DNA from 4 places in the Anaerosinus sp. genome. Region 3 is predicted to be linked to each of the others. Evidence: riboswitches for the same ligand, from Rfam matches in the RefSeq annotation. Region 3 holds a riboswitch; each other region holds the start of a gene.

Region 1 (7,451 bases), on a different contig from region 3:
AACTTCACCATCGGGAATATTGCGGAGACCGCAACATTTTACTGCGGGAATATCTTTGATCGAAAAAGTCAAATCGGTATTAGGACCCACGATTTTTACTTTGTCTGTATGATTCATTAGCTGAATAAGTGGTGTCATTGATTCAGCCATTCTTGCATAATCGAGGTTACATACGTTGAAATAGAAATCTTCAAACTGTTCACTGCTCATATTAGCAAGCTGTGCCATTGCACCATTAGGATAGCGCATAACGCACCATTTCGTATGAGGAACACGGATATTACTGTGGACTGGATTCTGCCAATACTGCTGATATAAACTCATTTTTTCACTTGGTACATCGGAGAGTTCACTGACATTTTGACTTGCGCGTATACCGAGATAGGCATTCATGTCACGCATACGTATAGATTCATAAGAGGCAATAAAGTCGAGTTGCTCTCTGCTTGCACCTAGCAATAGTTCTCTTTGTAAGACATTGCTTTTGACGGTTAGGAAAGGAAGTGCACCTACTTTGTATACTTCTTTAATCAATGCTTTTGCAAGTGGATGTGCGTCGTCGAATACTTCAATGAGGATTTTTTCACCTTTTTGCAATCTTGTTGAGTAGTGAATTAATTGATGAGCCAATTTTTCTATTCTTGGATCCATGAAATAAAGACTCCTTTAGATGTTATTTAGCGTTTAAAGCTAGTATTAGATAGAATTCGGAAAAAAATTTATAAAACCTGCAAAAAAAATAAAAAAAGTACTTGCATTATTTAAAACAATCCGCTATAATAATAAATGTTCCTTCCTTGATAGCTCAGTTGGTAGAGCAATCGGCTGTTAACCGATCGGTCGTAGGTTCGAGTCCTACTCAAGGAGCCATGGCGCGTTGGTCAAGTGGTTAAGACACCGCCCTTTCACGGCGGCTTCACGGGTTCGAATCCCGTACGCGTCACCAATTTTATATGGGCGATTAGCTCAGCTGGGAGAGCGCCTGCCTTACAAGCAGGATGTCAGCAGTTCGATCCTGTTATCGCCCACCATACTAAGAAATATTACCCTCATCTTTGATGAGGGTTTTGTTTTTATATAGTTTAGAAATTAAAGAAGGTGAAACAAAGTGACCGTTTTAAAACGATATTGTTTGTTTATATGTGGAATTTTCTTTATGGCATTAGGCATTGCTTTAATTATTCAAAGTTTCTTGGGAACATCGCCGATTTCAAGTGTACCTTATATCTTAAGCTTTCGTTATCCGATTACTTTAGGTGGTTTTACATTCATTGTTAATATGCTTTTTATTATAGGGCAAATATTTATTTTACGACGGCAGTTTCAGTACATTCAATTTTTGCAGATTCCAATGACGCTAATTTTTAGTTGTTTTATAGATCTGGCGATGCTTTTATTTTCTCTGATACAGCCAGAAAATTACTTATTTAAATTATTATTATTGTTTATTGGCTGCGCTTTGTTGGGATTAGGAGTCACGTTGCAGGTAATTGGCAATGTAGTTATGATGTCAGGCGAAGGCTTAGTAAATGCGATTGCAATGCAGTGGAAGTTTAATTTTGGTTATACAAAAATCGCTTTTGATGTTTCACTTGTAATTATAGCGCTTACGTTATCTTTGATTTACTTTGGCGAAATTCATGGGATTCGGGAAGGTACGGTGATTTCCGCTTTTTTGGTAGGTAGCATGGTAAGAGTTTATTTACCGAGGCTTAGTTATCCTGATGAACATGGCAATTTAATTTTTTGTTTGCCATTTTTCAAAAAAAGATTAAATGTAAAATAAATTCTAAATTGCATAGAATAAAAGCAAGCCTTTTGTTTTTTCTACTTACGGTATATAATAATTACATTGTAAAAGACGGAAAGAGGGATAAATACATGGATAGAAATTCGCAATGTTGGTGTGGAAGTGGGAAAAAATACAAAAAATGTCACTTGGAATTTGATGAAAAGATAATGAGTATAAAACTGGATTTTTATAAAGGTCAAATTCGCCCACCTCATACAATTATAAAGACACCAACCGATATTGAAGGAATAAAAAAAAGTGCGGTCATTAATGATGCAGCATTAGATTTAGTTGCAGAGCATATGAAAGTTGGCGTTGATACAGAGATGCTAAATCAATTGGCTCATGAATATATTGTTTCACAAGGTGGCATTCCGGCTTGCTTAAATTACGAAGGATATCCAAAGAGTATTTGTGTTTCAATTAATGATGTTGTATGTCACGGAATTCCATCTAAAGATACAATTTTAAAAGATGGTGATATTGTCAACGTGGATATCACAACGATTTACAATGGATATTATGCGGATGCATCAAGAATGTTTATGATTGGCAATGTAAGTGAAGAGGCTGAAAAATTGGTTCGTGTAGCACGTGAATGTATGATAAAAGGAATTGAAGCTATTCGTCCATGGGGATTTTTGGGAGATATTGGTGCAGCTGTACAATTACATGCGCATGCGCATGGTTATTCAGTAGTAACGGATTTAGGAGGACATGGGATTGGAAAGAAATTCCATGAAGAACCATTTGTACCTCATGTTGGTGAAGCTGGAACAGGAATGCTTCTTGTACCAGGTATGGTATTAACGGTTGAACCAATGATTAATACAGGAAAATATGCTGTTTATATAGATAAAAATGATGATTGGACTGTTTATACAAAAGATCACTCGCTATCTGCACAGTGGGAACACACCGTTTTAATTACTGATGATGGTGTAGAAATTTTAGCAAAATAAATCATTTTAAAAATTATTGAAATATCTTTAAAAATTGTGTTGACAATCTATTTGTTTATATATATAATATTACAAGTAAAGCACGTGACTCTGTAGCTCAGTTGGATTAGAGTATTTGACTACGAATCAAAGGGTCGCAGGTTCGAGTCCTGCCAGGGTCACCATTTATTTATAAAGAAGTTGACATAAAGTTATTGCTTTGTTATAATAAATGACGGTTTACAGCAGTTTTTATGGTGGCTATGGTGAAGCGGTTAACACGCCGGATTGTGGCTCCGGTATTCGTGGGTTCGAGACCCACTAGTCACCCCATAAAATACTGGGGCATAGCCAAGTTGGTAAGGCACGGGACTTTGACTCCCGCATGCGTTGGTTCGAGTCCAGCTGCCCCAGCCATTTTGATCCACTAGCTCAGTCGGTAGAGCACCTGACTTTTAATCAGGGTGTCCCGCGTTCGAGTCGCGGGTGGATCACCATTTATGAGATAGAAGTCCTTTAACACATAGGTTAGAGGGCTTTTTTGCTATTTTATTATCATAAAGGAATTTGAAATGGAAAAGAAAAAAGGAATTTTAATTACAAGTTTTGGATCTGCAAATTTAAACGCACATTCATTATTGAATGATTTTGTTAAACAAGTAGAATTGAATTTTTCAGATGCAGTTGTCAAAAACGCTTTTACTTCAGTATTTATTTCTAAAAAGCTTAACGACAAAGGAATTACTGTTAAAAGTGTTCAGGAATGTTTAGAAGACTTTGCACAAGCAGGTATTTTAGATGTTGTTATACAGCCAACAAATTTGGCGACAGGAAAAGAGTATGAAGAGAAAATTGTTAAAGTTGCAGAAAAAATGAGGCGGATTTTTAACAGTTTAAAAATTGGAAAACCATTAATGTATGTTGGAACTGCGAGCGAAAATGAAGTGAATTATACTTTATTAGCCCTTGCACTACAAAAGCAGTTTAAGAATTTCGATGATTGTGAATTTGTTTTCATGGGGCATGGTGTAAAAAATCGGTGCTTACAAGAATATAAATTATTGCAATCAACATTTAATAAAATGAAGCTTCCTGTATTTATTGGGTTAATGGAGGAATGTTTTAGTCTTGAGCATATAGTAGAGTGTTTGGCGGTAAAGTCTAAAGGCAGGAGAATTATCCTCATGCCTTTATTATTTATTGCAGGTGGACATGTAGAACAGGAATTGCTGACTGATGATAAAAGTTCATGGAAAAATAGATTAAAACAGGCGGGGTATGAGGTGGAAGTTTATCCGCATGGAATTTGTGAAAATAGAGAGGTACAAGAGATTTACATAGGGAAAATTAAGAAATTGTTATAGTCTTTATTGACAGTGGTATTCATTAATGGTATTATTGGACACGAATCGATTCAATTGTAAAATTAAATAAAAGAAACAGGTGTCCGCAAGGACTTAATAGGGAAGTTGGTTGAATGCCAACGCGGTCCCGCCACTGTAATAGGGAGCAAACTCAAAAATGTCACTGGAAATAATTCTGGGAAGGCTGAGTGAGCGATGAACTAGAGCCAGGAGAACTGCCTGTTTAACATCACCGTTATACCTACGAGCGATAGGGAGGGGGATTCGTCAGTCTTATATTTATTACTGAATATGATGAACCTTTTCTATGCGAAGTAGAAAAGGTTTTTATTTTTCTAAAGATGAAAATATGGGAGGATTTTATGAAAACTTTATTATGTGGAGTAATGGCAGTTGTTTTTTCTGTTTCAGCGGTATTTATGACGGGAGCTTCTGTTGCACAGGCAAATAGTAAAAAAGCTTTAGTTGTTGTAAGTTTTGGTACTACTTTTGAGGAAGCTAGACAAAATGATATTGAGGGGATTGAAAATGCATTAAAGAAGGCTTTCCCTGATCGTGAGTTTAGAAGAGCGTTTACATCTAAAATAGTAATGAAACGTATGTTAGAAAACCAAGGAATTAAAGTAAATGATTTAGAAACAACATTAAAAGAATTAAAAGCAGAAGGATATGAAGATATTTTAATTCAGCCAACGCATTTGATTCATGGAGAAGAATACGAAGGAAAAGTTTTAGGAACAGTTAGCAAATTTGAAAAGGAGTTTGCTAAAGTTTCCGTGGGAAAACCTTTGATGACTGACGAAAAAGATTATGCAATTGTGGCTGCTGCTTTAGCAACACAATTCCCAGCTTTAGAAAAAGATGAAGCTGTCATTTTCATGGGGCATGGATCGCCGCGTGATAATAATAAGTCATTTGGCAACACTTATAAAACATTACAAGCTGCATTTGATGCTGAAAAAATGTCTGTTTTAATTGGTGTTGTTGAAGAAGTTGACCATCCAAATTTTGAAGACATGTATGCGATGTTTAAAGAACGTGGATATAAATCTGCAGTATTTATGCCATTGATGGTAGTGTCTGGTGATCATGCCAATAATGATATGGCTGGTGATGAAGAAGATTCTTGGAAATCTATGATTGAAAAGGATGGTTATAAAACTAAAGTTCAATTTGGTGGAATTGGACGTAACGTGGCAATTCAAGCAATTTATGTAGAACATGCTCTTGAAGCTTTGAAATAATAAAATATTAAAATATATGAAAAGATATGCATTAAGGGTGCATATCTTTTCATATATTTAATCTAGTTAAAGACTTTAGTTATGAGACGAACTGTCGATAAAGTTCACTTATAAAAAATTTTTTCAAGTGTTAAATCCTTGGGATTTGTAAGATATTTAATAATTTCTACTAAAACGACAAGGAAAATCCACTTTTATATAGTATTTCTACTTATAGGGTATTTTTTGATACGTTTAATATGTATACAAAATACGAAGAAAGGTGGGGTTTTTATGAATGGAGAGCCAGTAACAACAAATCCCTTTTTAATCATGTTAATTAACATGACCATTGTATTCGGCGTTTTATGGTTGCTTGGATGTATGATTAAGTTTATTCATTTTATTGATCCGACGAAGAAAAAAAACACGGAAAAAATTATTCCGACTGCACCTATGCAGCCAGCGACTGTTGTTGTTTCTGAAGATGATTTACCAGATAAATTACAGGAAAAAGAGTTGGTTGCAGTTATTACCACAGCAATTATGGCGTATGGGTATCGCGACGTGAGAATTACCTCGATAAAAGAGATACACGATTAACTTTATTGAAGTAAAAAGAATTATTTACAGGAGGTATAAATAAATGGAAGCATTTAGTATTGCGTTGCAGTCAGTTTGGGCGAATAGTGGATATGCCGGGTTTAGTATAGGCAATGGCATCATGATTTTAGTTGGTATTCTTTTATTGTATTTAGCGTTTGGCAAAAAATTTGAGCCATTATTATTAGGTCCAATTGCATTTGGCTGTCTTTTAGCAAATATACCCAAGACTGGTTTTGATGTTGAGCCTGGTGTCATGCAGGCGATTTCTTACGGAATTCAATATGAAATCTTTCCACCGTTGATTTTCTTAGGTGTAGGTGCAATGACAGATTTTGGGCCGCTCCTTGCAAATCCCAAAATGTTATTACTAGGTGCAGCAGCACAATTTGGTGTTTTTGCGGCTTTAGCAAGTGCAATGTTCTTTGGGTTTACTGTACAAGAAGCATCTGCGATTGGGATTATTGGTGGGGCAGATGGTCCTACAGCAATTTATATGACAATTAAATTAGCGCCTCATCTGTTAGGTGCAATTGCTGTCGCCGCATATTCATATATGTCGTTAGTTCCACTCATTCAGCCGCCAATTATGAAACTTTTAACAACAGAAAAAGAACGTGCGGTACAAATGGGACAATTACGTGAAGTAACTAAATTTGAACGTATTGCATTTCCTGTAGTATCTACGATTGTAATTAGTTTATTATTACCACCAATTACTTCATTGATTGGTATGCTTATGCTTGGAAATTTATTTAGAGAATCTGGAGTAACAGACAGATTGTCAGATACAGCGCAGAATTCTTTAATTAATATTGTAACAATTTTCTTAGCGACAGGAACTGGACTTACGATGTCAGCAGAAAATTTCTTACATATACAAACAATAAAAATTATCGGGTTAGGTTTATTTGCTTTTGCAGTTGGTACAGCATCTGGAGTTCTTTTAGGTAAAGTTATGTACTGGACAAGTGGAGGAAAAATTAATCCATTAGTTGGTGCAGCGGGCGTTTCAGCTGTTCCAATGGCAGCGCGAGTATGTCAAGTTGTTGGTCAAAAGGCGAATCCATCCAATTATTTGTTAATGCATGCAATGGGGCCTAATGTTGCTGGTGTAATCGGAACTGCTGTTGCAGCAGGAACTATGTTGGCTATGTTCAAATAATGTGGTATGCTATAATAGCATATTTGGTTAGGTAAGTTAGGAGGATAACGAATGTCAGGAATTTTTTATGGTATCGGCGTTGGGCCTGGGGATCCAGAATTATTAACGGTGAAGGCAATCAATGCGATTAAAGAAGTCGATATCATTATTGCACCAAAAACTGAAAAAAAAGAGGATAGTGTAGCACTTTCTATTGCTAGGCCATATCTTCGTGATGATGTAGAAATTGTAAAACAAGTTTTCCCAATGGTAGTCAACTTTGAGAAATCACCTGAAGCGTGGGAAAATAACAAAAATGAAATTTTAGCATTACTAAAAGCCGGTAAAAAGGTTGCTTTTTTAACTTTAGGTGACCCAATGTTT
Region 2 (7,451 bases), on a different contig from region 3:
ACGCAAGATCCGCGACTTGTGAAACGTCTTGATATCGATAAGGGCGCACAAAATATTGTTGATTACGTACTTGCGCTCGATAGTGAAATGCGTAAATTGATGGCGCCAATCGGCAATAGCTCGCTTCCTGTAGGCCGTTCCGATGCATTAGTGACAACAGATAAAGCGGTTGCAGATAAATTGGGAATACAATATGTATGTTAGGAGGGAAGCTAAGTGTTTAAAATTAATACATTAGAAAATCACAATCGTATGTCGACGCAGGATTTGCTCTTGGCAATCAGTGAGGCTTTAGCAAACGGAGAAACAGAATTTGCTGTGGCGGCTTCCGGCCAACATGATATTGGCGGTCCGTTATGGCATCCGGAGGGGAAAAAGTTAACATTCCGTGTGACAAACGCAGGTCAACGCGTTGGGTCCATGTGTCTTGATAATACAGAAGTTATTGTAGAAGGCTCGGCATCTGCCGATGTCGGCTGGCTGAATGCCGGCGGTAGAATTGTTGTAAAAGGTGATGCCGGTGATACGGCTGGACACTGTGCGGCAGGCGGGACGATTTATATCGGCGGTCGCGCTGGGACGCGTTCTGGATCACTCATGAAACATGATCCACTTTATGATGCACCGGAATTATGGGTGCTGAAAAATGTCGGCAGTTTTTCATTTGAATTTATGGGCGGCGGTAAAGCTGTTGTTTGTGGGTACGACAGTGAGCAGTTTGAGTCTGTACTTGGTGATCGTTCTTGTATCGGTATGGTTGGCGGTGTGCTTTATTTTAGAGGCAAAGCAAAAGGAATGTCTCAGGAAGTAAAAATCACAGCTTTGGATGCAGATGATATTGCTTATCTAGAAAGTAGGATGGATGATTTTCTGGGCGCAATAGAAAAGCCTGAACTTCGAGCGGAATTAACAAAATGGAAGGACTGGAAAAAGCTTCGTCCACTTGCTTTTGATGAAAAAAAACCAAAAGCACTGGAGAGCATAAATGAATATCGGACGACCGAATGGGTAAAAGGCGGCATTTTTAGCGATGTATGCATGGATGACTTCATTGTAAATTCTACGGTTGTGACAGGAATCTATCGTCAGCGCGTTCCAGCTTGGGACAATGCAAAATATGCGGCTCCGTGTGAATTTAACTGTCCATCCGGAATTCCGACGCAGCAACGTTACAATTTACTTCGTCAGGGCAAGGTGGAAGAAGCATATAAATTAGTACTTGAATATACACCATTCTCTGGATCAGTATGTGGCAGTGTCTGCCCAAATCCATGTATGGAAGGCTGTAGCCGTGCATCCATTGACCAAGCGATTCAAATTGGTTCACTTGGCAGAGAGTCTATCCATATAAAAGTAGAAAAACCATCCGTGCGCACTGGCAAGAAGATATCTGTTATCGGCGGCGGTGTAGCAGGATTAAGCGCAGCTTGGCAGTTGGCGAAAAAGGGTCATGATGTTACGGTATATGATGAATTTTCCGCAATGGGCGGTAAGCTTGAGCAAGCAATTCCACGCAGTCGGTTAGCGCATGAAATTTTAGAAGCGGAATTAAAACGCATTCAAGATATGGGCGTAACCTTTGTCAATAACTGCAAAGTAGATAGTGATAAATTTAATGAGATTAAAGTAGCTAGTGATGCCGTTATCGTTACCACCGGTGGACATAATCCTCGTGTATTCCCATGGCCTGGAAAAGAAAAAGTCGTAAAAGGGTTAGACTTCCAAAAAGCAGTGAACCGTGGTGAAAATCCGAAAGTCGGCAAACATGTGCTTGTTATCGGTGCAGGAAACTCTGGTATGGATGCTGCACTTGATGCGTATGAAATGGGAGCAGAAAAGGTAACTTGTATTGATGTGCAAAAGCCGGCAGCCTTTAAAAAGGAAATTGAACACTTTGAATCTCTTGGTGGCGATATCATTTGGCCTGTAATGACGAAAGAAATCACAGATAAAGGAATTCTCGCTGAGGATGGAAGATTCATTGAAGGCGACATGGTCATTGTAACGGTTGGGGAAACACCAATCCTAGATTATTTACCTGAAGGGTTAAACAAATTTCGCGATTGGTTAGTGCCAGGTGCAGATACGAGTGTTATGGCTGGTGTATTTGCGGCTGGTGACGTAGTGAAACCTGGCCGTTTAACGGATGCAATTGGGGCTGGTGCGAAGGCTGCAATGGCAGCAGATGCTTACGTAAATGGAGAAGCATATGCACAGGCAGTGAAGAAGGAAGTTATTCCAGCGGGACAAATAAATAAAGCTTACTTTGAAAAATGTCATGGTTGTGAATTGCCAGCGGCAAATCAAGATTTCAATCGTTGTATTAGTTGTGGTACTTGCCGAGATTGTAGTATGTGTCTTGAATCCTGCCCAGAAAAGGCAATTAGTAAAGTCGTTAAAGCAGACGGTACATTTGAATATGTTTCTGATGCAGAACGTTGTATTGGCTGTGGTATTTGCGCGGGCGTTTGCCCATGCGGGATCTGGACAATGAAGGCAAATGCAGAGAAAATCAATATGTATAGAACCTATAATAAGAATTAAATCAAGTAAAATAAGCCGACAAAATCATTGATTTTGTCGGCTTATTTGGGTTAGGGCGATAAAGTTAGAGTAATTATGTGAAAAAGATTAAATGTTTTTAGTGCTATTTTGAACGGATGATGTAACTTGTAAAGGAACGTCGCCATAATCATTTGGAGCGATAGACCCTTTGATAAAAGTGAGACTTAAATAAAAGGTTGATTTAAGAATGCTTAAGATCTCTATTTACTGAAAAAGAACTTTTTCAATAATTTATAATTTTACAGAAATATACAAGAAAAATGTTAAATTAGGTAATTTATTGACAGGCCCGAGGGGCAGTGTTATGATGATAAAGTATTACCATGGAAAATATTTCTTGCGATTTATTGAAATGATGTGAAAACTAAATATTGAAGGGAACAGGTGCCCGTGAGGGCTTAATAGGGAAGTTCGGTTCAATGCCGGCGCGGTCCCGCCACTGTAATAAGGAGTTAGTCCAAGATATGCCACTGGGGTGAAAACTTTGGGAAGGTTTGGATGAGCGATGATTTAAAGCCAGGAGAACTGCCTGTTTATCAATCACCGAATATGGAGATTAGATGCTGCGTTAACTGTTGGATAGAACAATTCAAAGTTTAATGTTGACCATCCATTCAGTCCATACAACCTACGAGTGATAGGGAGGGGATAAAATAACAGCATTTATATTGCTATTTTACCCAGCTTCGTGCTGGGTTTTTATGTTTTTATTTGCTGATAATTGAAATCTGCCTTTTCGAAGAGGTAGATTTTTTTGTTAGTAAGATGGATTGTGTAGTTAAGAAATTTTTAGGAGGATAAATCGGGGATGAAACATTACAGCCAAAAAAAGAAAGCAATCGGGATGGCGATTGTTTGTGGAATGATATTGGGCACGCAATTATCAATCGGTAGAGAGATTGCTTGGGCAAATGAAGAAGTATTGGATGAATTTTATTTAGATGGTGTTGTTGTAACTGCGACAAGGACTGATCAGACAGTAAAAGAAGTTCCTACCACAGTACAAGTAATCACACGTCAAGATATTGAAAAGCGACAATCTAGAACGTTACGGGATGTTTTGCAAAATGCACTAGGGGTGACCTTGTGGAAGGATTTTCAGGGAAGATCACAAGTGAGAATTCGTGGCTCGGAATCAAGACATGTTTTAATTATGGTTGATGGCAAACGGATGAGCGGAGAACTTTCGTATAACTCAGCCAATGCGCATGAAATCGATCGAATCAATATGGATAATGTGGAACGTGTTGAAATTATCCGCGGTTCTGCCGGTTCGCTGTATGGAAGCGATGCAATTGGCGGCGTTGTCAATATTATCACGCGACAACCAATGAAAAAACAAGGCTCGATTAATTATGATTATTCATTTTATGAACATGGTGACAGTGCAGGTCCGACAACTAGTATTTTTTATCAAGATATCAATGAGACAGGAAATATGAGTTGGAAGATATCGGGAAGTTATAACGATAGTAAGCCATTCTATGTAGATAATGAAGGAACAAGTAATAATTATTTTGGCAAAGAGCAAAATATTGATTTTGGCATGACCTATACGGCTGAAAATGGAAATCGCTTAAGTTTTGATTTCGGACAATTGAACGAAGACACACAGCGTTCAGAAGCGGGGCAATCTTATCATCCGATGATGCCAAAATCAGATAAAATTAATAAAAATGAAAATAAACGTACGAATTTATCGCTGAGCTATGAGGGTGAAGATGCTAAACAAAATTGGTCGGTTCGGGCATATCAGTCGAAATATGAAAAGGAATATTTTATTTATAAACAGACACGGCGCAATAATATTGTTACTATACCTTATACATTAAATAGTTTCGATTGGGTGAATCGTACAATTAATGTCCTTGAAGGAAAAGACAGCTGGCAACTGGGTGATAAGCATCTAGCTACAGCTGGTTTTGAATGGAGACAAGATAAATCGGAAGGAACGAGAATAAAAACCGATCTAAATAGTAAAAAAACGAGTGATGAAGCATCTATTGACTATGTTTCCTTGTATTTTCAGGATGAAATTCGTCCAAATGATCAATGGCTATTTATACCATCCATAAGATTTGATCATAGTAATTTATTTGACTCTGCTTGGACAGGAAATTTAGCATCTACTTATCACATTGCTGATGATACTAGGTTAAAGTTTGTTGTGGGACAAGGTTATAAGACACCGACGATTAATGAACTTTATCATGCTTGGGAAATGTTTGCAGGCAGCGCGATGGGCGGACCAGGTCAGTATTTCCAGGGAAATCCTAATATTAAGCCGGAAAAATCATGGAACTATGAATTAGCATTAGAAAAAGATTGGAATGATAAAACAACAGGACATTTTGGTTTATTTAGAAATGATGTTAAAGAATTAATTACATCTACTTGGACTGGTAAATATGTGGATAGTGCTGGAGACTTAGTTTCCAGTATGATACCGACAAAAGACAAATTAATGACGTATAAAAACATTCCCGAAGCGAGAATGCAAGGAATAGAAGCTTCAATCCAGCATCAATTGAGTGATGAAGTAGATTTGAACTTTGGCTATGTTTATTTAGATGCAAAAGATCAAGGAAGCAGTCAAAGACTAGAAGATCGTCCTAGACATCAGCTTAATTTAGGATTGTTTTATCATCCGAAGGATACGAACTGGCAATTTAACTTGGATGTAGTAAGTAATATTGATTATTGGGCGAGCAAAGATGGCAATATTACAACGGGGGATAAAGAAATGGAAAATAGCACATTTACAGTAGTTAATTTCTTAGCACAAAAAGATTTAGATGCGAGGGCAAGCCTATACTTAGGCATAGATAATCTCGGCAATTATCATGATTATAATAAAGATGTATATGGAAGAATGTATCGTGTTGGAATCAACTGCAAATTCTAGTTTGGTTAGGACTGAAAGTGAGTGTTGTATGAATAAAGGATTAATAGTGGTTAGTGCAATTTTATTTATTGCAGCTAGTATATTGTTTTCTGGATGTGGGAATAAAGAATCTTTGACTTTAGGGGAAAATCATAGCCAGAACTTGACAATCATCGACGATAATCATCGCGAAGTGTTATTGGCAAATACACCAGAACGAATTGTGGTGTTATCACCATCCTTTCTAGAAATTTTGGATCAGGTACAGGGGAAAGTTGTCGGACGGGCAACCTCACAGATTGCTCAGATTCCCGAGCGATATAAAGATAGTGCAGAAGTTGGTTTTGTTTATCGAATTAGCAGTGAAGCTGTAGTGAGCTTACAGCCTGATTTAGTCATTGCCTATAAAGGAATGCATGAGAATTTGCTACCAATATTGGAGGAAAACCATATTCCGGTGATTGTACTTAATCTGAAAACTTATCAAGACGTAAAACGAAATTGCGAATTATTAGGGCTGGTTTCCGGTCATGCAGATTTGGGGCAAGACTTGGCAAAAAAATTAGATAACGGTGTCCAAGATGCTATAGCAAATGTTCCATTAGTTAGCAAGAAAACAGTGATTTTACATACGACAATGAATGATATTTCCGTAGAAACGGAGGATAGCATCGCAGGAAGTGTGGCTGCATTACTTCATTTAGATCTGGCAATTAAGTCTGGAGATATGCCAATCGCAAAGATGAATGGTATGGCATCCCCAGATAAAATTGTATATAGCATGGAAGCACTCGTAGAAAAAGATCCTGAAGTATTATTTATTACTTCAATGGGAGCTAACGGAGGCGCACTTGAACGGATTAAGTCAGAAATGGAAAATAATCCGGCATGGTTAGAGTTGCAGGCAGTAAAAAATAAACAAGTTTTCTTTTTATCAGAGAACTTATTTTTACTCAATCCCGGGCTGCGATATCCAGAAGCAGTCCGCTATATGGTAGAACAATTATATCCGAAAAATGAATCGCGATAAGGAAGATGGATTTGGGGGAAAGAGATATCATGATGAATTTGACGAATGGATTAGCTGAGTTTATGCAACTGGAAAATCATAAAGAATTATTCGGGCTAAAAGCAACACGAAAGATGAGTGAGTTATTTAATGATTGCACACTTCAATACTCGCCGCGTCATCTGCTACCAATTATGCCACCTAAACAGCAAATTCGCTTTCGTGAACAGGCGATGATAGCAGCAAAAAAAAATAAAAGCGCAGTATATATACATATCCCATTTTGTAAGCAACGCTGTAGTTACTGTAATTTTTGTGGCTATCCAAGTGATTTAGCAATGCAAGAGGAATATGTTGATTTGCTATGTCAAGAGTTATCACTAATAGAAGATTTTGAGTACTATCAAAGTCAGATGATTTCAGCAGTTTTTATCGGTGGAGGTAGCCCTAGTGCATTAAATGAAGATCAGTTAGAACGGTTATTAAGTAAAATAAGAAAAGTTTTTTTACTGGAATCTGGCTGTGAATTTACATTTGAAAGTAATATCACTGACTTTAATGAGGCTAAATTAGCGATTTGTTTAAAGTATGGTGTAAATCGCTTTAGCTTTGGCGTTCAAACGTTTTCTACGGATTTACGACGTAAATTAGGACGGTTGGCTGAACAAAAAGTTATTGTAGAAAAGCTAAAATCGCTTGCCCAAACAGGGGTAAATGTCATCGTTGATCTTATCTATGGATTGCCGGGACAAACTATGGAAGATTGGCAAAAGGATTTGGAATTCTTACTGCAATGCAATGTTACAGGGGTAGATTTATATAAATTGCAACGTTTTCCTCATTCAATACTGGAAGAGAAGCTTAAAACTAGAGCATATCCACCGTGCCCAGCGGCAGATGAGCGAATGAAATTATATGAACGAGGAGCAAGCTATTTGCAGGAAAATGCTTGGCAGCAGCTGAGTTGTTGCCATTTTACATGCGGCGAAAAAG
Region 3 (7,451 bases):
GAACGCGTTGCAATACATAAATTGAATTTATCTATTGAAAAAGGGGAAGTTTTTGGTTTACTAGGGCCGAATGGCGCCGGAAAAACAACGTTTATTCGGATGGTAACGATGCTGGCTAGACCGACGAGTGGAAAAATTTTAATCAATGGATTAGATACGGCGGAACATGAACAAGAGATCAAACAATTTATTGGGATTGTACCGCAGCATTTTAATCTTGACCCTGATTTAACGATTCAAGAAAATTTGGATTTGCATGGCAGATTGCATCATATGCAAAAAAATGTACGTAAGCAAAGAAGTGCAGCTTTATTAGAATACGTTGAGTTAAGTGATCGAAAAAATGATTATATCAAGACATTATCTGGTGGGATGAAAAGACGTTTGATGATTGCGCGGGCGTTGATGCATCAACCAAAGGTACTTCTTTTAGATGAACCTACCGTAGGTCTTGATCCGCAAGTGAGACGTAGATTATGGGATTTGATTCGCCGTATGCATCATGACGATATTACGGTCATCGTTACGACGCATTACATCGAAGAAGCTGAAAATCTATGTAATCGAGTAGCAATTATGGAAAAGGGAAAATTAATTGCACTGGATAAACCGGCTTCGCTTTGCCAAACCATTGGTTCGTATGTAGTGGAATGGGAAGAAGCTTTTGAACGCACCTACAAATTTTTTAATTCGCGGGAAGAAGCTGCTGCTTTTGCAGGTGGCTTAACAGAAACAGCGGTTATTCGCAAGTCGAATTTAGAAGATGTGTTTGTAGAACTTACAGGAAGGAAGGTAAGCGGCTGATGTTATATGATATTGTGACTGTATTTTGGCGCGAATGGGTAGTGTTAAGGCGGCGGTTAGGAAAATTTATTCTTTCGCGCATGATTGCACCGCTGCTCTATTTAGTTGCTTTTGGCTGGGGGCTGGGGAGAAGCATTCAAGTTTCACAAGGGGCGAGCTACTTAGATTTTCTTGTGCCCGGGATATTGGCATTAAACTCTATGAATATCAGTTTTAATGGTGTAGGCGCGCCGCTCCATACGAGTCGTGTCTTTCATAAAAGTTTAGAAGAATATCTTGTTGCACCAATTCGGCCCATTGCTTTCGTTATTGGGAAAGTACTTTCAGGCGTCGTACGCGGACTTATTTCTTCTGTTATCATTATTGCCTTAGCTTATATCTTTGGCGCACATTTTCAGATTACAGGGATGTTCCTTGCTGTACTTACCATCAATTGTATTATTTTTTCAGCCCTTGGTTTTGTTGCGGCAATGCTCATAGATTCACACGAAGATATGGGAAGCTTTAATACGTATGTATTGCTGCCAATGTCATTTTTATGTGGAACTTTTTTTGCAACGGATAAATTGCCGGAAGTGATTCACTACTTCTTAATGCTATTACCGCTTACCCATACAAGTTCAGCGTTGCGCAGTTTAGCAATGCAAGGACAAGTGTCAGAAATCTCGCTTCTTGTATTGTTTTTGTATATGATTGTTTTATTAGGAATCGGCATATGGACGATGTATCGAATCCGAAAATAGTAATTGAAAAGAAAAAATAATGTGATAAGCTACGCGCTTGTTACATTATTTTTTTCATCTTTACAAGAACAAATGTTCTGTTTTATAATAAAAGAAAAAAGGAGTGGTTGCTTTGGATGTTTTTGAAAAGTTGAAAATACTATCAGATGCAGCAAAATATGATGCATCTTGTACCTCGAGCGGTGTGAATCGAAAAGCAGGGCAAGGGCAAATCGGTAGTGCAGCTGCTTGTGGAATTTGTCACAGCTTTTCCGGTGATGGACGATGCATTTCTCTGCTTAAGGTATTGATGACCAATGCCTGCATTTACAATTGTCAATATTGCATCAATCGGCGAACCAATGATATCCCAAGAGCAACTTTTACACCGCGGGAATTGGCGGATTTAACGATTCAGTTTTATCGGCGGAATTATATTGAAGGTTTATTTTTAAGTTCCGGAATCATAAAAAGCCCTGATTATACGTGTGAACGCTTGATTGAGACACTGAAGATTTTGCGAAGTGAATATCGGTTTTCTGGTTATATTCATGCAAAGGCAATCCCCGGTGCGGATGAAGCTTTGTTGGCAGAATTGGGATTGCTAGCAGATCGTGTCAGTGTAAATATCGAAATGCCCTCTCAAGCTAGTTTAGCATTGATGGCGCCGGATAAAACGAAGCAATCTATATTAAAGCCGATGGGCTATATTGCCGGACGGCTGAGTGAGCATAAACGGGAGCTAGTGAGGTATCGTCATGTACCGCACTTCGTACCGGCAGGGCAAAGTACACAAATGGTCATCGGCGCAACGCAAGATACAGATTGGAAGATTGTCCAATTAACAGAGAGTTTATACAAATCTTATCAATTAAAACGCGTATATTTTTCTGCTTATCGAGCGGTAAATCATAGCAGATTACTTCCAGCAGTGGAGAGCCAGCCACCGCTCTGGCGTGAACACCGTTTATATCAAGCAGATTGGCTATTGCGTTTTTATGGATTTTCAGCAAAGGAATTACTAACGGTTGAGCAGCCGAACTTTAATCCATATCTTGATCCGAAAAGTCATTGGGCATTGCAGAATTTCGATCATTTTCCTGTAGATATCAATCGTGCGTCGATAGATGATTTAATCAGAGTCCCTGGAATTGGCGTAGTAAGTGCAAAGCGAATTATTACCGCGCGTAAGACGACGGCAATTACCTTTGAGGGATTAAAAAAACTTGGGGTTGTTTTAAAACGGGCAAAGTATTTTATTTCGTATAAAGGGAAAAAGTGGAAGATGTGAAGATTTCTCCTCAGCTGATGATGAAATCTTTAGTTTCTACAAAAGTATTACAGCAGTACCGTCAACAGTTTCCTTTGCAAGGAGATCGAGTGCAGTTGTCCTTGTTTGAATCTTTGCCGGCGTTGCCGGGTGGATTTGAAGGGGCGGGCTTACTCCGATGATTTATAGTTATGACGGCACTTATGATGGATTTTTATGTTGTGTATTTAAAAGCTATCAAGATAAACAGATTCCGGAAGATATCATTTTAGCCGATGCAGCCTGTATTCCTTTATTGCCAATGACTTATGTCAAAACTGAACTGGCGAAGGCAAAACGTGTGGAAAAATCCATTCCGACGAAGCTAGGCAAAGCAGCAAACGGATTTATCCGGCAAGCCTTTCTTACTTGTTTGCCGCACAAAGAACGCTATATTTTATTATTTCTTCGGTTGGGTTATCGTTATGGTGCTAGCGTGATGAAAATGTTAACACACGAGGTTGTTCATACGCTCTTTAAAGCCGTTCGGCATCTGGAGAGGGAAAGCCATTTGTTTAAAGGCTTTATTCGCTTTTCAGTTTATGGAAATGTTTTAATTAGTGAAATTGAACCGAAAAATTTTGTGTTGCCTATGTTAGCGAATCACTTCTGTGAACGTTATCCAGAAGAAAAATTTTTAATTTATGATAAAGTACACAAGATGGGATTGATTTACCAACCGCATAAGGTAGAGCTGATTCCGATTGAAAAATTAGATTTACCCAAAATTGATGAACAGGAAGAAAAAATGCGCGAATTATGGAAACTGTTTTTTAAAACGATTGAAATTGAAGGTCGTCACAATCCACGGTGCCAGATGACAATGATGCCCAAACGATATTGGGGTTGTATGACAGAGTTTCAATAAAAATACCCCTAAGTGTGCAAGGTTACTTTTGCTCTTGCATACTTAGGGGTATTTGCGTATAGAAAAAATTATTTAAGGTCTGAGTCCAGAACCTCCTTGGACAGAAATTGTTTCGCCGCTGATATAACTGGCGGCAGAACTAGCAAGAAATACACAGGTTCTTCCAATATCCTCTTGAGGATCACCAAATCTTTTCATCGGGATATTTTTAATGTTTTTATTATAGGCTTCAGGGAATTCTTCCTTCCATTTAGCCAGTTGTTCAGTCATGGCTAAAGGACAAACGACATTTACGTTAATTCCATATTCGCCCCATTCATTCGCTGCAACGCGTGATAATGCACGAATACCTTCTTTGGCTGCCGCATAAGAGGTTTGTCCAGGGCTTCCATGCATTCCGGCACCAGAGGCCATATTGATAATAGCTCCTTTTGTCTCTTTTAAATATGGAAATGCATATTTCATATAAAAAAAAGTTGCATAAAGTCCAGAATAAATAGCTAAATCAAAATCTTCTTTACTGTGATCGACAAAGCTTAAGCCGGACTTTGAAGCTTGGGCGTTATTAACGAGGACATGAAGTGAACCAAATTCTTGAATTGTTTTATCAATGGTAGTTTTTACTGCAGTTTCATCACTGCCATCAGCCTTTGCTGTGAATACTTTGACATTGTATTTTTGTATAAGGTTTTTTTGTGCAGTTTCCAAAGTATCTTGGATAATATCTGTTAATACAAGATTTGCTCCTTCGGCGGCAAATGCACTTGCAATACCAAACCCAAGGCCACGTGCACCACCTGTAATTAATACTGTTTTATTCGTAAACTCAGACATAGATAGCCTCCTAAATATAGCAAATGTAAATTTTTATTTTATATTAGTATGGTCTATATAAGAAGAGTTTATGAATTTTAAAATGAACAAAGCTTATTATAATCTGAATAAAAATGCAAATTTTTAAATTATTTTTCAGGCTCTATGCCGAGACGTTTTAACATATCTTTTGCAGTTTGAATAATTTGTTTTTGATTTTTTGGTACTTGTTTGAGTAGAGTTTGATAAGTAATGATTGCATCGTCGGGTTGATTTAATCTTTGTTGACAAACTGCTTTGATTAAATAAGAGCCTCCATGTTCCGGATTCAAAGTAATAACGACAGAAGAATCGTCTATTGCATTTTGATATTCTTTAAGATAATAAGAACAAACTGCACGTTTGAAATAAGCTTCAAGATATGTACTTCTTGTTTCTAAAGTATGGCTGTAATCTTCTTTTGCTAGCTCATAATTCTTAAGTTCTAAATTCGCTTCAGCGCGTTTAAAGTAAGCATCTGTATAATTCTCATTGATTGCCAGAGCCTTTGTATAAGCGTCAATTGCTTTTTCAAACTCAGCAATTTCAAACAGTTTTTCACCTTTTTCAAACCAATAAAGATCCAATTGGTTTTCTCCCATATGTAATCCTGAATTTAAAAGTGCATCCTTATCAGCTTCATAATTTGCTTGTTTAGCTAAAACATTTGGAATGATTAAAATTTGCATTAATAAAAAAAGTAAACTACATAATAAAAATTTTTTCATTTTTTTTCGCTTCTTTCTTAAAAAAATAAAAATCTTCTACATGCATAGAAGATTTAATAAAAATGTATAAAAAACCTGACAATCTGTCAGGACTTTATACAAAAATAATGTATTAAAATCCCCTCCCTATCTCTCGTAGGTAAAATACGGTGATTGATAAATAGGCAGTTCTCCTGGCTCTAGTTCATTGCGTATCCAAACCTTCCCAAAGCTAAGCTTCAGTGGCATTCTATGGATTTGCTCCCTAATACAGTGGCGGGACCGCATCGGCATTGTACCGATTTCCCTATTAAGCCCTTTCGGGCACCTATTCCAAGGCAATATAATTTTCCAACACTAATCATAGCACGTTAGGTAAAATTTTGTCAAACAATAAGGCGATAATTTGATTCAAAAGTATGACTCATTACGTTTCTATCACTCATTTTGATACTCTACTTGAAAAGAAATCTGATTAATATAACTTTTAGTATCTTCTGTGAGCCAATGATTTTTGATTGGAAATACGTAGATATCTCCAACCACTATTAAATGATTTCGTTTTATAAAATCCTCTAAGCGCAAATAGATCGAAGCTGCTTTTTGATAATAAGTTCCTTCAAAAAAAATTGAAATATAAAAGCCTTCAGGACGGGTATAACAATGTTTTTTTGAAAAGGAATGAGATACAGGGGTGAAATATTGAATTGACCGATTAAATTTTTTAGCAAAAAAATCATCCTTATCAATAATCCAACCGGTCGTAAATTCTTTAAAATGTTTTTTGGAAAAAGCAGCTTGGTTATGATGGGCAAGAGTTTTTACGCGGTCTTTTATTTGTGTAGTTTTGGTAATTGGGGGACTGAGTAGCAAAATTTTTGACTGTTGAAAGCTTAATTCTATTTGATTAAGTCGAATTTTTGGAATCTTTTCTAAAGTGGCTAAAGATAATTCAAGGCTATTTTTTACTTTTTGTGTATCATCGATAAGTTCATTACATTCTTTTATTTTGTCTTGCAATATTTTCCCGAAATTTTCATCGCTACGGTTTTCAAGATATAGCTTAATATCATGTACAGATATATTTAATTTGCGCATATTTAGAATGATTTCAAGGACTAGATATTGTGAAACGGAATAATAACGATAGCCATTTTTATTGACAAAAGCGGGGATGAGTAATTCGTTTTTATCATAATACAATAATGTTTGTTTGGGAATTCCATATAAGGAAGCCAATTCGCCAGCAGTAAAATAATTTTTTTCGTTTTCCATAGTGCACTCCTCATTATACAAATGAATTTATTCCGTTCAAATTTATTTAGTTTTATTATTATCAAAAGAAATTTTTATGTCAAGTGAGGCGCTTCGCTTATTTTAGACAAAATTTACGTAACCTTAAATTTAATGATTGACTGTATGACCACTATATAGCATATAATAAATCTCGAAATTTAGTTATTATGAGGTGACAGGATATGACAATGGAGAAAAAACATCCAGAGTATAAAATACCAGATAATCCACATGCAAAACATCGTTATGAAAGTGCAATGAAACATGTAGAACATGCAAAAAAAGCAGGAAAGTCCTCGGAAGAAATTCATGCAATTTTTCATAAAATTATGGAGTTTGATCCAATGGATATTGATTCAATTCCTACGGATGAGGCGCATAAAAATTATCGCTTGGCAGTAATTCACGCGAAAAAAGCGATGGAAAATGGAAAAAGTTCCGAAGAAGTACATCAAATTTTTCAAAATATCGTGACAGGGAATACAAAAGGGCATACGAAACATTCCTAAGTTGATTTTACTGGCAGTAAATTAAAAGGACAAAAATTCATAAAGTAAAGAATTTTTGTAAGTACATCTCCTTGCAATGAGGAAATATGATAAAACCGTCCCTTTGCGGACGGTTTTTCGTTTTTCTTTAAAGTTTTTATATGAGAGGAAAAGCAAAATGAAAATACATGAAGTTTCTACGGGTGATAAAGTCTATCGTTATGAAAGAAGTATTGTAATGTTTTTTGATGGAAAACGCAAAGTACTTAGTACTTCCGTTTATCATGGGGGATATCATGAAGATTTGACTGCTGTGTTTAATCATGATGGTAAACGTGGTGCAGGAATGGCATGTGAGATGCTGGCGGAAACTTATGAAGAGCATATGAAAATCATCGCCAAACG
Region 4 (7,451 bases), on a different contig from region 3:
AATGCTAGATGGTAGAGAAGTATATTGGGGCGTATCGCCAGTGATGTCGGAGCGTTCGGTAAATTATTGGGAGACAAAAAACAATGTAATTTTCCCCAAAAACTTCGTTCCAACATTGGAGTGGAACATTGATTTTGCACAAAAGACTTTTGATTTTGTGCGTAAAAATAATACAAATATTTATTTTATGCCGATTAAGACGAATTTGTTGCCCTATTTAACAGGCGCATTTAGTAAATAAAAAGAGTTCTTAATGGCTAAGTTGTTAGATTTTATTTAAAATATCGTTGGTATTATTTTTGGTTAAGTTAATTATTGTAATCAGTGGATTTTCCAACTGAAATAGATTTGCTTATGACTAAGTGATAAGGAGAGTGCATGGATGTATAAAATTCTTACAAAAAAAGAATTATCACAAGGTGTTCAATTGTTTGAAATTGAAGCGCCGTTAATTGCAAAAAAAGCACAACCGGGGCAGTTTGTCATTGTTCGTATTGATGAAGATGGAGAACGTATTCCATTAACAATTGCGGATTTTAATCGTGACAAAGGAACAATCACAATAATTTTCCAAGAAGTTGGCGGCTCAACAAAACAATTGGGCGATTTAAATGAGGGGGACAGTATTCTTGACTTTGTAGGTCCGCTCGGAAAAGCTACACATATTGAAAAAATGGGTAATGTAGTTTGCATTGGTGGTGGTATTGGAGTAGCACCTGTATATCCAATCGCAAGAGGAATGAAGCAAGCCGGAAATCATGTTATTTCCATTATGGGCGCTAGAAATGAAAGCATCTTAATTCTTGAAGAGGAAATGAATGCAGTAAGTGATAAAGTTTATATCACAACAGATGATGGCTCAAAAGGGCATAAAGGATTTGTTACAGATCAATTGAAAATGTTAATTGATTCTGGTCTTGAGATTAGCTTGGTGATTGCAATTGGGCCTGTAGTCATGATGCGCAGTGTGGCAGAAACAACACGTCAATATGGAATAAAGACAATTGTTAGCTTGAATCCTATCATGGTAGATGGAACAGGCATGTGCGGTGGCTGTCGTGTTCAAGTTGGCAATGAAAGTAAGTTCGCCTGCGTAGATGGCCCTGAATTTGATGCACATCAAGTTGATTTTAATGGACTAATGTCGCGTCAACGTATGTATAAAACGCAAGAAGCTGCGCATGAATGCCAATGCGAAAAACAAGGAAAAGCTAAAGGAGGCGACAGTTGTCAATGTCACTCTCACTAAAAAAACATGCAATGCCGGAACAAGATGCGAAAGTTCGAGCAAAGAATTTTGATGAAGTTGCATTAGGATATGATGCTCAAACTGCAATAGAAGAAGCAAAACGTTGCCTTGGTTGTAAGGTTCCATTATGTCGGAAGGGTTGCCCTGTTCAAGTAAATATTCCTGAATTTATTGGGCATATCAAAGAAGGTAAATTCGCAGATGCTGCATCTGAAATAAAAACGGTAAATAGTTTACCAGCGATTTGTGGACGTGTTTGTCCGCAAGAAGAACAATGTGAAAAACATTGTATTTTAGCCAAAAAAGGTGAATCCGTTGCAATTGGGCGTTTAGAGCGTTTTGTTGCTGATTATAGTATGGAAAAAGGCGAGAAACTACAGCCGATTGCATATGCTGATGATGCGAAAAAGGTTGCGATTATTGGCTCTGGCCCTGCTGGACTTGCAGCTGCTGGTGATTTAGCAAAAATGGGTTATAAAGTAACGATTTTTGAAGCACTTCATGCTGCTGGTGGTGTATTGTCTTACGGTATACCCGAATTTAGATTACCAAAAGAAAAAATCGTAAAAGCAGAAATTGATACGTTGCGCCAACTTGGTGTAGAGATTGTTGTCAATGCAGTTGCAGGCAAATTATTTACAGTTGATGAATTATTAGAAGAAGAATTCGATGCAGTATTTATTGCAACTGGTGCGGGATTACCACATTTTATGGGGATTCCTGGAGAAAATTTAAATGGTGTATATGCTGCAAATGAATTTTTGACGCGGTGTAACTTAATGAAAGCCTACCAATTCCCGAATCACGCGACTCCAATTCATGTTGGTAAAAATGTTGCTGTTGTTGGCGGCGGTAATGTTGCAATGGATGCAGCTCGCACAGCATTACGCCTTGGTGCTGAGCATGTTTATATAGTATATCGTCGCGGTGAAGCGGAACTTCCAGCACGCTTAGAAGAAGTACATCACGCGAAAGAAGAAGGAATCGATTTCAAATTACTGAACAATCCAGTCGCTGTTATTGGCAATGAACAAGGCTGGGTAACAGGATTAAAGTGCATTCGCATGGAACTTGGCGAACCTGACGCATCTGGGCGTCGTCGTCCGGTGGCAGTGGAAGGTTCTGAGTTTGAATTAGCTGTAGATACAGTAATTATTGCAATTGGTCAAGGTCCAAATCCATTAATTCAATCCACGACAACAGGGCTTGATACAAATAAACGTGGGAATATCCTTGCTGACGAAGAAACTTGTGCAACGAGTAAACCGGGCGTATTTGCTGGCGGTGATATCGTAACAGGTGCGGCAACAGTAATTCTTGCAATGGGTGCAGGGAAAAAAGCGGCAAAAGCTATTGATGAATATTTAAAAAATAAATAATTAAAGTTATGTTAGTAAAAGGAATGTTGCTAAATTTGATTTGGTTAACATTCCTTTTTTTATAAAAAATAAAAATAATAGATAATCTTGTCAAATCAGAAAAAAAGGAGTATACTCTATTTTTGTAAAGGATAACAAATTTTATCTTAGAATTACATAGGAGAAATAGGTGTCGAAAGACTTAATAGGGAAGTCCGGTGAAAAACCGGTGCGGTCCCGCCGCTGTAACAGGGAGTAAGGCTACATGAATGTCACTGGGAGAAATCTTGGGAAGGCGTAGCTAAGCAATGATCTGGAGCCAGAAGAACTGCCTATTTAACAATCACCGTTAGACCTGCGAGCGATGGGGAAGAGATTTCTGAATTTTATTGACATGTTTTTATGTTAATATTATTTTGAATTTGTAGTCTTCTGTCTATCATAGGCAGAGGACTTTTTTATTTTTTAGATTAGAATTTATATGATAATGAATGAAAGATTTGACAATTAAATATAAAAGGGAAACGGGTGAATATTTATTGCTAATTTATTAAAGCAAGTGCAATAAATAAACTTTATGGGAAAGTTCGGTGAGAGTCAAACTCAATTCCGACGCTGTCGCGCAACTGTAAAAGTGAGCTATCGTATCGAAAACCTCTTGCAAAGGGATAGGATAGCAATGAACTTAAGTCAGAGCACCAACTGTTTCTAGCATCCGAGGAGTGTCTGCGCAGTACAGATCTGGGTTATAAAATGAGTCTGAATAAAGTATTTTATTCGGAAAATTTTCGCTGATGAAAATGCGTTGAATGGAAGAAAGCATTTCTTTATTCTTCAATAGTTATTTTTTCGTTGAAAAGTGAATTTTTCATTTTGTAAATCCAGAAAAGTTAAAATTCAAGCATGGTGGCTTCATATAGGGATTCTAACAGGATTAAAAATGTGAAATTTTGTCTCGTAAAATGAAAAGAAAATTTTTATTGGCGATAGAAAGTTTCACATTTTTTATTCTAATTTATATAAATAAAAATTAATTTATCATTATTTTAATTTATAGCTAAGTTGATTGTTCTTGTATTAAGCATAAGGTAGAAGAGTTATCTTCGAGCAATAGATGTAAAGAAAGGAAGGTTTTTGACTATAAAAGTCAACGATGTAACGTGAAGAAGATAAAATATATGATTGAGGAAATTGAAAACAATATAAAAAATAATGACAAAGAAGAAATGATTACCATTTCGGCTCACCATTATGTTGCATTGCTAAAAGAGTTAAACAAACTGCGTTTTAAATATGCACAACGGGGTAAAAAAACGCAGAATAAGAAGTTAAGAAAATCAATCTAAAGCAAAGTTAATAAAAAATAAATAGTGAAGAAATAGGTGTCGAAAGACTTAATAGGGAAGTCCGGTGAAAAACCGGTGCGGTCCCGCCGCTGTAACAGGGAGCGAGGTTACATTTATGTCACTGGGAGAAATCTTGGGAAGGCGTAGCCAAGCGATGATCTGAAGCCAGAAGAACTGCCTATTAGACAATCACCGTTAGACCTGCGAGCGATGGGAAGGGGATTATGATGCTAGGAGTATTTCCTATGCAACCATATCAACTTCTGTCAAACGTGGCAGAAGTTTTTTTATTTATTGAATTTTATAAGTAAGGATGAGAATGAGTAAGATGAAAAGCAAAAGGTTATATCAAGGCAAAATAAAAAACACACATCGTTATCAAAAAATTGCGGCATGTGTGGTTTGTACGTTGGCTTTAGGTTTTGCTATGCCAAATGGAATCGTGTGGGCAGATGAAGCAAAGCAAGAGGCTGATCAGATGAATGAAGAAGTAACAGAAGCAAAAGAACCAGTAGTATTGGCAAGTACAGATAGTGAGCTAGATAGTTATACGTTAGATACGGTTACCGTTGAAGCAAAACGCCCTGACTGGGAATCAAAATTATCGCCAGGCACAGTGACGGTTATTCGCCCGGATGATTATAAGGGTGAGCAGAAAACCTTGCCGGAACTTCTCAAAATGGTACCGGGGGTACATGTAAGAGAAGTCAATGGGAAAGGGCAATATACGACAGTCACGGTTCGTGGGTCAACTTCGGCACAAGTCGGTGTATTTGTCGATGGAGTACTATTCAATCTCGGTGGCGATGCCGCGGCGGATATCTCGACCATTCCAGTTCAAAATGTCGAGCGAATTGAAGTATATCGTGGCTATGTTCCAGCAAGGTTTGGTGGCACCTATATGGGGGGCGTAATCAATATCGTAACGAAACGCCCAACAAAAGCCAATATCGATGCATCCATTGGTAAGAGTTCCTACGGTGGCTTCCAAGGTGCATTGCAGGTGGATGCCCCACTGGGCTCCGGCAGCATTATGTTTGGACTCAATCGCGACCAAAGTGATGGTGATTTTAAATATACGAATAAATCGGTAGATACTAGCCTTTATGACGGATATGTTAAAAAATTAAAAGATTATACGCATCAAACCGATAGGAACGGAAAAATACGATTAGATCGGATGGTTTCGACTTTACAAGCAAATGGATATGATACTCTAAATGCTTATTCTGGGCTGACCCAAGATAACCTTCGAATAACGCTTGCAACCGATCCTAATTTTTATGCAGCGTTAAATAAAGCGTCGGAACAATTGCGCCCAATTAATAATGCCCATGCAAATTATATCGGATATTTTAAAAGTTATATTGATAATATAAGGCTTTACCAGAAAGACATAGATTCAACGAGTACAACAGATCGTTGGCGTAAAACGAATGATTACAAAAATACGGATGCAATTTTAAAATGGCAGGATGATCATTGGCTGGCAAAATACACTTGGAAGAAAATTGACCGTCATTATCCTTTCCCGCTGAATGCGAATTATGGAAATATACCTAATATAGATTTGCCAGGATATCTTGACCCAATCTATAACTACCGTCATCAGGACATTACCAGCAAAGAAACGTTAATTGGACGGCGTGATACAGTTGGCAATTTAGAATGGGGGTGGAGTGTAAACTATCTCGACCAGACTAAACGCTATGCAGTAGACGATTGGCAGGAAAAAGAAAAGGTCGATACGACGGTGAATTGGCGTTCGCCAAACTATTACTGGAGCCAATATGACATGGATAAATTAGGCTTTAAAATTGATGGAACTTATAAAATTGGCGATAAGCATCTGTTCGAGTTTTTAATTGATACTTCAAAAGAAAAGATGGATATGGATGGTTGGCGGTTAAAACAATATCAACAAGCTACGATAAGTGTCTTTAAACGGTGGCGTACCTATTATGAACAGAAGCTGTTCAATGCCCAGATTCAAGATACGATTACTTTAAACGAGAAAGGTGATTTTTGGTTGACGCCAAGTATTCGCTATAATCGATCAAATATCTATGGGCTGAGCAATGGTTACGATCAAAACTCCGATCCGCAGAATATTAAATGGCTGCATCAGGCGGATGACCAGACGGATAGTAAAACAACTTGGCAGCTAGCGCTGAAAAAGCAGGTCAATGACAATTTAACACTTCGTGCAACGGGAGGTACATATTTTAGACTACTGAATATGTATGAAATCGCCGGTGATGGTGCAGGCATTTTACCCATGCCAAATATTGGAGGGAGTGATAGCATTTTTCCTCGCCCGGAAGAGGGATCACAATGGGATTTCTCTGCCATTTGGGATGGACAAATCTTCGGTACGGAAAGCAGCAAAATTCAACTGACGTACTTTGGTCGTGATTCCAAGCGGATGTTGCAGCTAGGCACCTGGAATAATTTCTTTTTCGTTTATACCAATGCGGCATCGGCAAAAGTGAATGGCTTAGAGATTCAAGCGGATTTATCCTGGAAGAAATGGGACTTAAACTTGCAAGGAACTTATACGAAGCCGAAAGATGTTATCTATGATTTGAGTAAATTGCCGGGGGCTGGTTATTGGGGAAATAATGGTGTATTCCCTGGTTATCTGACTTATCAGCCGGAATGGGAAGGAACGATGCGGCTGACTTATCGTCCGAGTACCCAGTGGGGGATTTTTGGTCAACTTCGGTATGTAGATAGAATGCGTACTTCTCTCTATAATGATGGAGCTGCTGGAGAACAGTCCTCGTTGACGACTTTGGATTTAGGTGTGAAGTATAAGCCGAATACGAATACACAAATTATCATCGGGGTCAATGATCTCCTTAATAAAGCGAATGATATGTATCTAACGAATCCATTTTATCCGAATTGGGAAGCGTCAAATATCCAGTATCCAATCCAAGGGCGTACTTACTACGCAACTTTGCAATACAATTTTTAACTAATTTTACTTGAAGGGAGGTGGTGCCGTTGGGCGAGGGGAAGATGTGTTAAAAGAAAAAAGAAAAGTAAAAGGGAGAGGTTTATGATGAGTGAAAATTTATTTGCGTACACAGCAACGGATGCAGGATATTCTACAGGAACGGCTGGAGCAATTCACGGTGACAGAACGGCAGCTTCAGCAACCGCATTTACAGCAGTAAAGAATAAAATTGGGTCAGGTTTAAATGGTGATCCAGCATTCTTTAATTTTTTTGAAGGAAATAGCAGTCGGTTGGTTTTACGTCAATATACGTATAGCACTACGGACTTAAGAGCAAATCAAATTATTGCACCACAGGGCAATTGGCAAGCTCCTTTAGCTACGCCAACTTGGTCAGCGGTGGCAAATTTGCACGGTGTAGCAAATTATAGCAGTAGTTGGCTATATGCAACAGGATATGATTTATCAAAAATCGCGGTTGTGAACATGGGGACCGACTATAGTCAAGACTTTGAATATAGTTTCCCAACAAGTTT

The links. A riboswitch is a leader RNA that binds a small molecule or an ion and turns the genes downstream of it on or off. The one in region 3 is predicted to bind cobalamin.
Region 1: linked by a shared signal. The riboswitch ahead of ACWZFG_RS04890 (sirohydrochlorin cobaltochelatase) and the one ahead of ACWZFG_RS02370 (tetratricopeptide repeat protein) in region 3 are both predicted to bind cobalamin.
Region 2: linked by a shared signal. The riboswitch ahead of ACWZFG_RS11595 (TonB-dependent receptor plug domain-containing protein) and the one ahead of ACWZFG_RS02370 (tetratricopeptide repeat protein) in region 3 are both predicted to bind cobalamin.
Region 4: linked by a shared signal. The riboswitch ahead of ACWZFG_RS00760 (TonB-dependent receptor) and the one ahead of ACWZFG_RS02370 (tetratricopeptide repeat protein) in region 3 are both predicted to bind cobalamin.

The regions. Positions count from the first base shown of each region.
Region 1 is NZ_CBDNNH010000010.1:22,960-30,410, reverse strand. It holds gene ACWZFG_RS04945 (aminopeptidase) at 1-651, opposite strand, end outside; tRNA gene ACWZFG_RS04940 (tRNA-Asn) at 795-870, shown strand; tRNA gene ACWZFG_RS04935 (tRNA-Glu) at 872-946, shown strand; tRNA gene ACWZFG_RS04930 (tRNA-Val) at 956-1,031, shown strand; gene ACWZFG_RS04925 (YczE/YyaS/YitT family protein) at 1,109-1,786, shown strand; gene map (type I methionyl aminopeptidase) at 1,882-2,754, shown strand; tRNA gene ACWZFG_RS04915 (tRNA-Arg) at 2,841-2,918, shown strand; tRNA gene ACWZFG_RS04910 (tRNA-His) at 2,991-3,066, shown strand; tRNA gene ACWZFG_RS04905 (tRNA-Gln) at 3,075-3,150, shown strand; tRNA gene ACWZFG_RS04900 (tRNA-Lys) at 3,155-3,230, shown strand; gene ACWZFG_RS04895 (sirohydrochlorin cobaltochelatase) at 3,306-4,097, shown strand; cobalamin riboswitch at 4,158-4,334, shown strand; gene ACWZFG_RS04890 (sirohydrochlorin cobaltochelatase) at 4,460-5,341, shown strand; gene ACWZFG_RS04885 (OadG family protein) at 5,615-5,923, shown strand; gene ACWZFG_RS04880 (sodium ion-translocating decarboxylase subunit beta) at 5,967-7,088, shown strand; gene cobI (precorrin-2 C(20)-methyltransferase) at 7,140-7,451, shown strand, end outside.
Region 2 is NZ_CBDNNH010000023.1:116,517-123,967, forward strand. It holds gene ACWZFG_RS11585 (glutamate synthase-related protein) at 1-204, shown strand, start outside; gene ACWZFG_RS11590 (FAD-dependent oxidoreductase) at 217-2,544, shown strand; cobalamin riboswitch at 2,931-3,112, shown strand; gene ACWZFG_RS11595 (TonB-dependent receptor plug domain-containing protein) at 3,374-5,470, shown strand; gene ACWZFG_RS11600 (ABC transporter substrate-binding protein) at 5,499-6,479, shown strand; gene hutW (heme anaerobic degradation radical SAM methyltransferase ChuW/HutW) at 6,491-7,451, shown strand, end outside.
Region 3 is NZ_CBDNNH010000003.1:52,960-60,410, forward strand. It holds gene ACWZFG_RS02340 (ABC transporter ATP-binding protein) at 1-804, shown strand, start outside; gene ACWZFG_RS02345 (ABC transporter permease) at 804-1,547, shown strand; gene ACWZFG_RS02350 (putative DNA modification/repair radical SAM protein) at 1,660-2,817, shown strand; gene ACWZFG_RS02355 (hypothetical protein) at 2,805-2,978, shown strand; gene ACWZFG_RS02360 (TIGR03915 family putative DNA repair protein) at 2,975-3,703, shown strand; gene ACWZFG_RS02365 (SDR family NAD(P)-dependent oxidoreductase) at 3,776-4,537, opposite strand; gene ACWZFG_RS02370 (tetratricopeptide repeat protein) at 4,666-5,283, opposite strand; cobalamin riboswitch at 5,430-5,609, opposite strand; gene ACWZFG_RS02375 (MerR family transcriptional regulator) at 5,701-6,537, opposite strand; gene ACWZFG_RS02380 (hypothetical protein) at 6,741-7,067, shown strand; gene ACWZFG_RS02385 (adenosylcobinamide amidohydrolase) at 7,225-7,451, shown strand, end outside.
Region 4 is NZ_CBDNNH010000002.1:89,141-96,591, forward strand. It holds gene ACWZFG_RS00740 (methylenetetrahydrofolate reductase) at 1-241, shown strand, start outside; gene ACWZFG_RS00745 (sulfide/dihydroorotate dehydrogenase-like FAD/NAD-binding protein) at 383-1,249, shown strand; gene gltA (NADPH-dependent glutamate synthase) at 1,234-2,628, shown strand; cobalamin riboswitch at 2,779-2,957, shown strand; cobalamin riboswitch at 3,116-3,328, shown strand; gene ACWZFG_RS00755 (hypothetical protein) at 3,786-3,953, shown strand; cobalamin riboswitch at 3,971-4,149, shown strand; gene ACWZFG_RS00760 (TonB-dependent receptor) at 4,273-6,933, shown strand; gene ACWZFG_RS00765 (hypothetical protein) at 7,021-7,451, shown strand, end outside.